4 regions of the Colwellia sp. MB3u-4 genome follow, and region 4 is predicted to be linked to each of the others. Evidence: predicted binding sites of a transcription regulator. Region 4 holds the regulator's gene; each other region holds the start of a gene.
What was found. The regulator LexA, encoded in region 4, represses DNA repair genes until DNA is damaged. The targets are predictions, from matches to a motif close to TACTGTATNNNNATACAGTA.
Positions count from the first base shown of each region.

Region 1 (3,218 bases), on a different contig from region 4:
TATGTCGGCGTTGAAGCCAACAAACGGCAAACATATCTATAATACCTACCCACAAGCGGTTCCACATATTGTATTTAGAAATACCCGCTTGACGGTCTCTGTGATCAACTTCCACGACAACAATTTTTCCATGCAAGCGATGAATAAGTGCAGGAATAAAACGGTGCATATGATCAAAATAAGGTAATAACTGGAAGGTATGTTTTGGGAAAATTTTTAAGCCACAACCCGTATCTGGAGTGCCGTCATTGAGTATGGCTGAACGGACTCGATTTGCTACACGTGACTGAAATCGTTTCCATGGGGTATCTTTCCTGTTCTTGCGATAGCCGGCAATACAAAAATGCTCACCATGGTTAAATTCAGCTGCTTTACAAAGCAATGCTGGAATATTCGCGGGATTATTTTGGCCGTCGGCATCGAGTGTAACAATTAGCTCTCCTGATGCCGCTTGAATACCATTATAAACAGCAGTGCTTTGTCCGACACTTTCAGCATGTTTTAATATGCGAAGGACAGCATAACCATTGTCCTTAAGTCGCTTAATTTCTTCATAAGTGCCATCAGTACTGCCATCATCAACATAAATTATTTCAAAGTCAGCTAAATCACCGATGGCGTTATATATTTCTTCAACTAAAGGCTGAATATTTTCAATTTCATTCTTAGCGGGGATCACGACAGAAAGCATTAGTAGTTATTTCCTTGAAAGTATCAGAATTTTAGTTAAGTTAACTTAACTAAATAGTGTAGAACATATCTTCAAAAACTTGTGATTTTAAAATTTTTCACTAACTTTTTTCACTAACTTTTATAGTAACTTGGAAGCAAAAAGTTTGTCATGGCTGAGTGAGAGTGTCTTTGTAATGTCAGCAGACAGGCCTATTCTTGTGACAACAGATTGGATGCTTGTTATATTATGGCGCTCTTTGATGATTGAACTGATTTTGATTAACATACACATAGGCCAACTCATAGAGCGAAAAAGAGCAAAAAAAAGTTGCTTAGTGTCTTTGTAAGTACGCAATATTCTCTGTTTTTAAATACCAACACTCTTTAAAATTAGTCCATTAATAATTGCTATGGTCAAGGCATGTTAAAGCTAGGTGTAGCAGGGCAAACGGAAAAATTGGTCAATAAAGCGTTATTGTTTAAGCTTGCAGTTCACCGCTAATTGGCGAGATATAGCTAAAGTTCGTTGCTAAGATAGCCTGTAATTTATGAGGAATAAAAAACATGTGCGGTCGGTTCAATATGACCTTTGATAAGGGTGTTAAAAAACTTTATACCAGCTTAAAAATTAACAAGGTAATTGATAATCCTATTGATAGCCGTTGTGTAAAAGCGGCGGATACCATTTCCATTGTCAGGAATGTAGGTGAACAACGGCGTGTGGAAAATGCTACTTGGTGGTTATTGTTAGACCAAACGGAAAATGATTTTAAACCGTCTAAATTCACTTCATTTAATACACGATATGATAAGTTAAATACCCCAAGAAGTGCAGGTTATCAAGCGTACCGTAGTTCACGATGTGTTATTGCGGTTAAAGGTTTTGGTGAAACTGAATTTGTGAATAAAAAACCTATACATTATTACGATATGGCAGCAGAGTCTGGTGGTTTAATACTTGGCGGTTTGTGTCGTGAATGGAAGCACCAAACAACAGGTGAAATAAAACTTAGCTGCTCGGTTATTACCTTGCCACCACACCCAAAGCTGATGAAAATTCACAGCAAAGCAATGCCGCTAATCCTACCGCAAGAATCACTATTAGTAGATAGGTGGCTAAATACTCAATTTAATGAGGTTGAGCAATTTGAACACTTGCTAAAACCCCATATTCCACAAAATCTTATTGCTCACCAGATTGATAAACCTATGACTTATAAAACGATCTCAGAGTCACAGCTTATTAACCATGATTGATTCGATATGGTGGCCTTAACGTTCAATCAAACCAGAGCCAGCTGTCATCATTGGGCAAAAAAACCGTTCGTTTAATACGCATTTTGATACAAATATGACACTCCAGCAGATGCAGGTAAGGAACAAACATTACCCATTATTGACGTTGATAAGCTATTGTAAACTTAGCACAAAAAGTAGACGTTTAAATATGAACAGACTAGGATTATTGGCTTTGGTAGCAAAGTAGAGCTGTGATCTATCATAGTTGGTCTTAGTCATGATGTGAAAAATGAACTTTGCGTCAGACTTGTTTAACGTTTAATGCGTCATTTTCTAACGCTTAATATGGCCCTTAACGAATTAGAGATAAATAAAAAATTGGCGTTAAATTTTATAATAACAAAACCTTAAAATTTCATAGGCTTCTCGGGTTTTGATAAAGTCATCTGCACAGCCGCCTTTATCAGGGTGATTAATGAAAACTTTTTTTTGGTAAGCCTGACGTATCTTAGACCAATCCACACCTTGATTTAGTCCTAAAGTCGTCAGAGCATCGCCAACCTTATCTACTGCCTGATATTTTTGCCAAAAACTATCAAAAAGTGATTCAACCTCTTCAACAGTGATGTTATTCAAATTAGACCAGTCCAAATAGTAGTGGGCCAGATCATTATCGCGCGTGGTCAGGGAATTTTTAACGCCAGCGCAATGTGGCATCAGACAAATTTCTAAAGGAAAAATTGTCAGTGAAAAACCCTCTGTTTGAATATCATGTTGAATTTGATACAGCGCATTCATAACAAAAAAATTCTTTTGGAAAATGGCTATCTGAGGAGCGACATCCGTTAGAATAAGCGAAAGAAAGTCTTGTTCACAAAGCTTCACCAAATCAAGCAGAGAGCAGGAACTTTTCTGCTCTCTTAAATATCTCAGTATCGAAATAATTAAAGGATTGGTCATAGTTTTAGTTCCTTTTCTATTTATTGCACACATATGACTGTCAGCTGGCACAGTACAAGCTAGCGTTTACTGGTTAGAGTCAAGAGTATCATGCTCGCTCTTAAGCAAACCATAGCAATTATGAGGATGTCAGGTCAAAATAGTACTAACTCTTAAGCTTTTCAGCTCAGCCAAAATATCCGCTGTTAGCCAATAGAAGACTATTTTATCAACATATAAAAGAGCGCTTAATATACTTTCTAATGACATGCTTTATTTAAACAATAAAAAATTTTCAACAACACTTATACACACGCCATACATTAATAAATGCTGTGATAGCTATAGATTTTGAGTTAACTTATTAA
Region 1 is NZ_JACGVE010000088.1:232,343-235,560, forward strand. It holds gene H4J61_RS15225 (glycosyltransferase family 2 protein) at 1-691, opposite strand, end outside; gene H4J61_RS15230 (SOS response-associated peptidase family protein) at 1,237-1,929, shown strand; gene H4J61_RS15235 (DNA-J related domain-containing protein) at 2,296-2,871, opposite strand.
Region 1: H4J61_RS15230 (SOS response-associated peptidase family protein) is a predicted target of LexA. The motif match lies at 1,146-1,165, and genes of this name have one in related genera.

Region 2 (3,218 bases), on a different contig from region 4:
ATCCATAAATTAGTTGGTGCAGATATTTTGGTTATCGACAGCTGATCTTCGCCAATGGTGATATTGCTGTGCGCTGTTTCCTGTTTTATCATTTGCCTTAGGGCATCATGCTTAAGGTTTTCTTGCCCCTGAGCTGTTGTTATTAATAACTGGCCAGCATTATCAAACAAACTGATGTTATTTAACGCCTGCGGTGTTGATTCATCAGTTAAAAATGTTTGTTGTAAATAGCTTGCTTGCCCCTCTTGCATGCGCTTAAAAAGCTCGGCAAATAATACTTGATGTGCAGCTGTGACATATTGTAATAATACGCCTATTTTACCTTTGCAGCCTACGCCTAGCTCTGCTGCATAACCATCTTCTTCTAGCATATCGTATACAACGTAATGGGCTTGCTTGCTATCAAATACTTTTTTCGCATGTAAAACAATATTGGCCTCTAAGCAGCCGCCACTGACTAAACCAAGCGATTGTCCCACGCTATTAACCAGCATAATAGCACCGGGGGAGCGATAACTTGAGCCCGCTTTATTTACTATAGTGGCAATTACCCACTCAAGTTTTTCACTATGATTTAAGTAATGTTCAAGCAGGGAATAATGAGAGTGATTATTAAGCAATGGTAAACCTTAAAGTTATTGAGAGCTGGTCACGGGTCTTTAATTTATTATAACAAGTTAGGCAAAGTTAAAAAACGTCAAATTTGTATCTGTTTACTCAGTGTATCGGTCAAAATCCTAGCTTTTAACATCGACTGACATGCCGGTGAATATGCTGTGCAGTCATATGTTTAGATGAAAACATGTCATTAGAGTAATGCTGGAGTAACTAACAAGATGGCTAAGATTGGCAGTTTTCTGATCATACACCACTTTTTATATTAAAAAAAAGCCACTTTACAGTGGCTTTTCATTAAAAGTAAAACTCGCTAAGAATTATTTAACAACTTCTTCAGTGGCTTTAGTTGTTTTAGCTGCTTTAGCTGGTTTATCTGTTTCAGCCTCTTCAGGCAGTTTATTTTTTGATAATAACGCTTCACGTAAACGTGTATCAATTTCTTTTGCTATTTTAGGGTTTTCTTTCAAATACTTAGCTGCGTTTGCTTTACCTTGACCAATTTTGTCGCCTTTATAACTATACCAAGCGCCGGCTTTTTCAACCATTTCATTTTTAACGCCAAGGTCAACTAACTCGCCTAAACTATTAATACCTTCACCATATAGTATTTGAAACTCAGCTTGCTTAAAAGGTGGCGCTATTTTATTTTTAACCACTTTAACACGTGTTTCATTGCCAATAATTTCGTCACCATTTTTAACAGCGCCAATACGGCGTATATCTAAACGCACAGAAGCATAAAATTTTAAGGCGTTACCACCTGTTGTGGTTTCTGGGCTGCCAAACATTACACCAATTTTCATACGAATTTGGTTGATAAAAATAATCATGGTATTTGATTTTTTCAAATTACCGGTTAATTTACGCATGGCTTGCGATAACATACGAGCCTGTAAGCCCATGTGTGAATCACCCATATCGCCTTCAATCTCAGCTTTTGGTGTTAACGCAGCCACCGAGTCGACTACAATAATGTCAATAGCACCTGAGCGAGTTAACATGTCACAAATTTCAAGCGCTTGCTCACCGGTATCCGGTTGAGAAACCAACAATTCGTTAATATCTACGCCCAATTTTGCCGCATAAACAGGGTCAAGTGCATGCTCAGCATCAACAAATGCACAAATTTTACCATTACGTTGTGCTTCAGCAATAACTTCAAGGGTCAGCGTTGTTTTACCACTTGACTCTGGACCATAAATCTCAACAACACGACCTAGAGGTAAGCCACCAGCACCTAAAGCAATATCTAACCCTAATGAACCGGTAGAAATTGTTTCAACGTCCATGGTGTTATTGTCACCTAACTTCATGATGGAGCCTTTACCAAATTGACGTTCGATTTGGCTTAAGGCAGCTGATAATGCTTTTTCTTTGTTATCGTCCATTTACTACTCCACGAGGGGTTTAGGTGCTTAATTCGTTTTGATGATGCAAAGTATACTGTATAGTCGTACAGTATCAAGGTTTTTATTAAATTATTTTATTTAGATATAAAAATAAAATAACCTATAGATTTTAACCATTGAAAAATAAAGGTTTTATTAACATAAGTAACTTTATAAATTTTTAACTTGAAAAGTTACTAATACAGTTATCAGTCGTTAAACAGTGCTTTTATATGATTAGCTTACTGAGCACTTTTCTCAAAAATAGAAAGATTTGATCGCCTGCATTATGGCATAATCTATGCCCTTAATACCTTCATCAATTTTAGTTACGGCAGTTCAATGACAACAATAACAAAAGACCTTTCCTCTCACACCCCTATGATGCGTCAGTACCTGACTATTAAAGCGGAATTTCCTAATATTTTAATTTTTTATCGTATGGGGGATTTTTATGAACTTTTTTTTGATGATGCTAAAAAGGCATCTGATTTGCTTGATATCTCATTAACTGCACGTGGAAAAACTGGCGGTAATGCTATTCCAATGGCTGGCGTACCTTATCATGCGGTGGAAGGCTATTTAGCTAAGTTAGTCAAATTAGGTGAGTCAGTCGCTATTTGTGAACAAATTGGCGATCCAGCGACTAGCAAAGGCCCGGTAGAGCGAAAGGTTGTACGTGTGGTTACACCTGGCACAGTCAGTGATGAAGCGCTGCTTAGCGACCGACAAGACAATTTGATTGTTGCTGTTCATCAAACACTACAAGGTTTTGGCCTCGCTTATTTAGATATGACCAGTGGCCGTTTTGTGTTGGTTGAGCCTAAAACTGAAGAGCAAGTTCAAGCCGAGCTACAACGTTTATCACCGGCAGAATTGTTATATCCCGAATCATTAGTCGCCACTAGTATTATTGCTGGTCGCAAAGGTTTGCGTCGACGCCCCGATTGGGAGTTTGATTTAGACACCAGTAAAACCTTACTTAATAAACAATTTGGTACTCAGTCATTGTCGGGCTTCGGCGTTGAAGATAAACCGCTAGGTATCGCTGCTGCAGGTTGTTTATTTCAATATGTTAAAGATAGTCAGCGTACTGCACTACCCCATATTAGAGCCATTATTGGTGAAAGCTCATCGACTGCCGTTATCCTTGACGCCGCCACTCGCCGTAATTTGGAATTAACCCAAAACCTGCAAGGGGGTGATGAAAAT
Region 2 is NZ_JACGVE010000081.1:89,393-92,610, forward strand. It holds gene H4J61_RS12595 (XdhC family protein) at 1-620, opposite strand, end outside; gene recA (recombinase RecA) at 936-2,006, opposite strand; gene mutS (DNA mismatch repair protein MutS) at 2,349-3,218, shown strand, end outside.
Region 2: recA (recombinase RecA) is a predicted target of LexA. The motif match lies at 2,060-2,079, and genes of this name have one in related genera.

Region 3 (3,218 bases), on a different contig from region 4:
AAGCAAGCGCTGCACGGCGCGAGTCAAATTGTGTTAAAAGAAATCCCTCATACTGGCCACATGTTACCATTAGAATCACCTCAAGCTTTTGCCACTATGCTAATGCATTTGTTGACTAGCTAATGCTACTTTTTGTCAGCTGCCCAGTGGTTAATAATTTAATTGTCTAAAGCTGTGTTTGCCTGAGCGAAAGCGTGTAAAATAGCGACAATTATTTTTTACCTTAGGACTTTACGTTGAGCGACAGCAAATTTTCATCACTTAGCTTGCAACCGGCACTTTTAGAAAACCTTTCATCAATGGGTTACCATGAGATGACAGAAATACAAGCGAAAAGCCTACCAGCTATTTTAGCGGGACAAGATGTTATTGCCCAAGGTAAAACCGGCTCTGGCAAAACAGCCGCATTTGGTCTTGGCCTTTTGAATAAACTACAAGTTAAAAAGTTTAGAATTCAAACCTTAGTCCTTTGCCCGACACGCGAATTAGCCGATCAAGTAGCGAAAGAAATTAGAAAGCTAGCAAGAGCTGTGCATAACATTAAAGTGCTAACGTTATGTGGTGGTACACCGTTTGGCCCGCAAGTGGGTTCATTGGAACATGGCGCACATATTATTGTTGGCACGCCAGGGCGAATCGAAGATCATTTAGGTCGTGGCACCTTGTCATTAGAGCATGTTGACACCTTAGTGTTAGATGAAGCTGACCGTATGCTTGATATGGGTTTTCAAGCGGCTTTAGATAACATTGTGGCTAAAATGCCTCAGCAAAGACAAACCTTATTGTTCAGCGCTACCTTTGCACAACAGATTCAAAAAATAGCCAATAGCTATTTGCAAACTCCGGCTGTGATAAAAGTAGAATCAAGCCATGAAAGTAGCACTATTTCACAGCATTTTTATCAGGTAGACAGTGATGAAGACCGCCTCATGGCGATTCGTTTACTGCTGTTAACTCATCAGCCTGAGTCGAGCGTCATATTTTGTAATACCAAAGTAGAAACCCAGAGTGTAGCTAATAAATTAGCGGCCTATGGTTTTGGTGTTGTCGCCTTACATGGCGATTTAGAGCAAAGAGATCGAGATCAAACCTTAGTACGTTTTTCGAATAAAAGTGCCTCAATACTGGTGGCGACTGACGTTGCCGCTCGTGGCTTAGATATTGAAGCGCTTGATGCGGTATTTAATTATCATATTGCCCACGACAGTGAAGTTCATATTCACCGTATTGGCCGCACTGGTCGTGCAGGCAGCACGGGTTATGCTTTTTCTTTATTTAATAAAAAAGACAGCTATAAAATTGGCTTGTTAGAAGATTACTTAGAGCGCAGCATTGAAGGCGAAGAATTGCCTAGTAGTGAGGCCTTAGAGCGCAGTATATTTACGCCAAAAATGACGACAATACAAATCGACGGCGGTAAAAAGCAAAAAGTGCGACCAGGCGATATCGTCGGTGCATTGACCGGTGAAAACGGCATAACCTTTGAGCAAGTAGGTAAAATCCAACTAGGCGCAAATTGGGCCTATGTCGCTGTAGATAAAATGGTGATTAAAAAAGCGTTAAATAAATTAACCCATGGTAAGTTAAAAGGCCGTACTTTTAGGGTTAAAGAATTAAAATAAGACTGTTCCCCTAGCATATCCAGGTGACTAACTAGGTACTCAGTGGCAAATTTGAGTACCTGGTTAGTCAGCAAACTATCATTTCTAAAGCATAGCTCTTACTGTCATCACTTAAGTGTCATCACTTCAAATTCACCTTGATTTTTCAATATCGGGCTTTACTCCTGTTGAGCTTGTGATAAATATTAACGCATAGTAAGGTCATAATAGTAAGGTCATATATCGAACGATAGCCATGATGAAAATAGTGCGGGTTAATAATAGCCTTTGGTAATTTAAAGTAATCAGGGTATGATGCTGTTAATATATACAGTTGTTGCTACTGTGGTGCTGGTATATGCATGTTCTTACTGCAGCATAGCAATGAGTCGAGTTTGGTAAATAGTTAAATAATAGTTAATTAAGGGATAATAATGGCAGTTGAAAGTCGATATGTCGTCATAAGAAAAGCTGTAGAGGTAGAAACATTCATGGATAAAAGAGCCGCAGATGAATACGACAAAATGCTTGATATTGCAGATGGTTTATCTGAAATTTTTGAACAAGCACCGGTCGAGCTTTCAGAAAGTATCCGTGAAGAACTGAGTGTTTATTTAGCGCAAAACCGTGAAGAGGTACTGGTTGCGTTACAGGCAAAAAAAGCTAAAGTCGTCAGTAAAAAATCCACTGGCAGCAGTCAAAAAAAGACGAAAGACACAGCAGAGTTAGCTAATGATACTGTTGAAGCTGATAGCGTTAAAGCTACAACTGAGTCAGTAAAAAAACCTAAAGCAGCTGGCGTTAAAGCGAGTAGTAAAGCTAAATCTGACGCCGCTTAGCAACGGTTTCAATACCGGTAGGCGTGAAAGTAACTTATGAATAACTTTACTCTTCTGAGCTAAAGTTTACTGAGTTATCATATGGCCATCATATGACTGTAATATGACCATAATATGACAGTATTGTTTATCGCAAGTTGACTAATAAAGACACCCACTTAACTTGATATAAGTTGATGTCTTAGGGTAGCGTTTTGGAATATCAGCTGATACGTAGTTCGCGCCGAAAGACTATTGCGTTACAAGTCAGTAACGCAAAAGTTATTGTTAGAGCGCCAAGGTTTGTTAAAACAACTTATGTTGAGCAGCTTATACAAGCTAAATTGCCGTGGTTGCAGCAAAAGGTGGCCGAGCAAAAAGAAAGTATAGTGCTGAGCCCTCATTTTACGCTGCAATTTTCTGATGAAACGCTAGGTAAGCATCCAAGCCTATATATTGATGGTTTGCCTCATAGTGTACTGATTGATTTTGGTCAGAAAAATGTTATGCACAATAAGTTAGCACAAAGTTTAACCGTAGTGCTTAACCCTCGCTATAAATCCCACGCTCTAAACTCAGCTATTGTTAGCACAAAAATAAAATCGCAAATCGAATCTTGGTTTAAAGCCTGTGTTGAAGACTACATTGAGCATAATCTTGTGATTTTTTCACAACAAATGTCGCTGCATGCCTCGTCATTTAAAGTGAGAAAATACAAAGCACGTTGGGGAAGTTGTAATAGCCGCGGCGAATTGAGTTTTAATTATTTATTGAAAATGCTGCCTACTTGGGTAATTGA
Region 3 is NZ_JACGVE010000075.1:247,931-251,148, reverse strand. It holds gene H4J61_RS07300 (alpha/beta fold hydrolase) at 1-123, shown strand, start outside; gene dbpA (ATP-dependent RNA helicase DbpA) at 237-1,622, shown strand; gene H4J61_RS07290 (YebG family protein) at 2,036-2,440, shown strand; gene H4J61_RS07285 (M48 family metallopeptidase) at 2,635-3,218, shown strand, end outside.
Region 3: H4J61_RS07290 (YebG family protein) is a predicted target of LexA. The motif match lies at 1,918-1,937, and genes of this name have one in related genera.

Region 4 (3,218 bases):
TGTTTCGCCCAGTTGCATTAATTCGTCCATTGAAGCCGAAGCATTTAACGACGCCGCTTCAGCAGCTGCTGCATTGGCTTTCATTTGCTTTTGCTCATCAAGCCAAATGGCGTAATCGGCTTCAGACTTAACTTCAACCACTATCGGCATAAAGCCGTGGTCTTTGCCACACAACTCAGCACATTGGCCACGATAAACACCGGGTTCATCTACCTTGGTCCAAGCTTCATTAATAAAGCCTGGGTTAGCATCTTGTTTTACCGCAAATGCCGGTACCCACCAAGCATGGATAACATCATCAGAAGTAATAACAAAACGCACTTTTTTATTGGTTGGAATAACCAAAGGACGATCAACTTCTAACAGGTAATGTTCACCTTTTTCTGCTGAGGTACCATCTTGGTTTTCGTATTGTTCACGCGGGGTAGAAAGCACTGAATAAAACTCAAGGTCTTGATCAAAATATTTATAATGCCATTTCCACTGAGAACCCGTTACTTGAATGGTTAAGTCCGCATCATCGTTATTTTCCATATCGATAAGCGTAATAGTGGCAGGAAAAGCCATAGCAATTAGAATAACGACAGGGATCGCCGTCCAAAGAATTTCAACTTTTGTGCTTTCATGAAAGGTTGCTGGTTTGAAACCTTTTGATTTACGGTGAAACACCATAGACCAAAACATTGCACCAAAGACCACAATACCAATACCAGTACAGATATACAGCACCAGCATATGTAAATCATATACGTCTCTACTAACCTCAGTAACACCTTTGGTTAGGTTCAGCGACATATCTGCCCACACTGAACTAGACAACAAGCCCCCTAGCAACAGCAAACCTAGGTTACGTCTTTTCACACGACATCTCCTTCACCTTTAATTTAGGCCAAATAACGTATTTTCATTATGAAAACCGGCTAGTTAGCGCATACATTTATTATTATTTAAGTGACGCATTAATCAACAGTTGTCAATTGCGCCCTATTGTTTTTTTTGTACGTTTTCCAGACTAGAATTACTTAAAACTTGATAGGGGTCAATTTTTAATTTCAAAAGCATGATAAATAAAAACCAGTAAATACAATAGAGTAAAAGCCCTAAACCGGACGATAAGTAGATTTTTAAAAGGATGGCTGCAATGTTCATGTTTTGTTCAAAGCCTGTTTTTCATGCTGAATAATAAATAATCAACACAGAAATTTGCTGTATAAAAAGCAAGCTATTAGCGGTATTTATTGCCGAACAGAAGGATAGCTCTAACCAAAAAAATTTAGCTACATATTAGGTAGATAAATGGTTATCAAGCATGTGGAATACGCAGATTTTAACACCTTGAATTAAACCAAGTGATAGTTAAATCTGCGAAATATAATTTAGGAAAAAATAGTGTAGGAAAATCTAGTTTAGCTAAGTATTAGCATTTATGAAGTAAATGAAACGTGAACTACATCCAATCAGCCGCGCGAATAACACCAACGGCTAGGCCTTCGATATTAAATTGCTGAGACTTTAAATCGACCTTAATCGGTGCAAAATCTTCATTTTCAGCATGTAAATAAACCACATTGCCCTCACGTTTAAAACGCTTAACGGTAACATCGTCTTCTACACGAGCAACAATCACTTGACCATTTTGCACGTCGGTTGTTTGATGAACGGCCAACAAGTCGCCATCCATAATGCCGATATCTTTCATGCTCTCGCCATTAACACGCAATAAATAATCAGCCGGAGGATGAAATAAATTGCCATCAACTTTGTAATGCTGCTCAACATGTTCTTGTGCCAAAATAGGCTCACCGGCTGCCACACGGCCAATAAGTGGCAAACCATCTTCAGCGATAAACTCTTGTGCAAGACGAATACCACGCGATGTGCCAGGTAGCATTTCAATATAGCCTTTCTTCGCTAGCGCTTTTAAATGTTCTTCTGCTGCATTGGCCGACTTAAAACCAAAACAAGTAGCAATTTCGGCACGTGTTGGTGGCATACCTGTATCAGAAATTTTTTCTCGGATCAGATCAAAAATCTGCTGTTGTCTGGGTGTTAAAGGGCGCATAGTTGTTCCTTAAGCTACTTAAGAGCAAGCCTGTATTTTTACACAGTATTACTGTTATTGTATACAGGCTGTAAATAAACGCAAGAAAATAATCAGTCGCCTTTGCTAGTTTGGGCTTTAGTTGCAATTAGTGATGTTAGCAAAAAATTAAGTGCTCAATCCATATTGTTGTAAAGCGGCTTTCACGATTAAGGTCATTAAAAATACCCATAAATATAACTATTAACCTTGCTTAAACAGCAGGTATATAGGTAAATCAACCTTAGAAGGTGAATGGAAGATAATGAATAAACACGAATATTTAGATTGTTGCCAAGCACAATTACTAAAAGTTTTTAGCCTCGCAAAAAATCATAAAAAAGATGATAAGCAAAAATTCAGAGTTGAAGGCTTTATCCATGCGGGTAAAGCGTTAGGCGTTATATCTCATGTAGAGGCTGTCGATGTTATCGCGCAAGCTCACTTTCAGGTATTTGGTGAAAGTATTGAGTCTCGCCAAAATAGAAAAGCGAGCTTAAAAGAAGCGGTTGCCAAAGGTGATGAAAATTTTATTAACATTCCGGCCTATGAGCGATCAAAGCTATAATGCTTCAATCTCCCTCAACTTCTTAACTCTTCAAGATTTCAAGATTTCAAAGTACCCTAAGTCATTTTAAACAACGGCTTAAATATGCAGTGATGCAATAAGCGCCTCAATTAACCACGTCGTTAGCAAGTTTTAGCCTTTGCAAACATGGTTTAGTCTGGGTATTAACGCTTCAGTGCAGGCTTTGCTTTTCAATATGCTAGCTAAACTCAGTACCTTAAGCTAACATAAATTTAGCTATTAACTACCTTATATCAATAGATTTAAACTATGATAAAAATTCGTGATTTAGAATATCTAACCGCCATTGCCGAATATAAGCATTTTGGCCATGCCGCTGAGGCTTGCTTTGTTAGTCAACCAACGCTAAGTGGTCAAATTCAAAAACTAGAACAACGCCTTAAGCTAACCTTAATTGAACGCCAACCGCGCAATGTTATGCTAACACCCGCAGGAGAAAAGTTAGTACAACAAGCTCGGCAAGTACTTAACGCCGCGAATAACTTTGAAGAAGCGGCAAAAGCGCTACTTGATCCACTGTCAGGTGATTTACATATAGGCTTAATACCG
Region 4 is NZ_JACGVE010000074.1:141,997-145,214, forward strand. It holds gene coxB (cytochrome c oxidase subunit II) at 1-861, opposite strand, end outside; gene lexA (transcriptional repressor LexA) at 1,448-2,062, opposite strand; gene H4J61_RS06140 (hypothetical protein) at 2,346-2,648, shown strand; gene oxyR (DNA-binding transcriptional regulator OxyR) at 2,919-3,218, shown strand, end outside.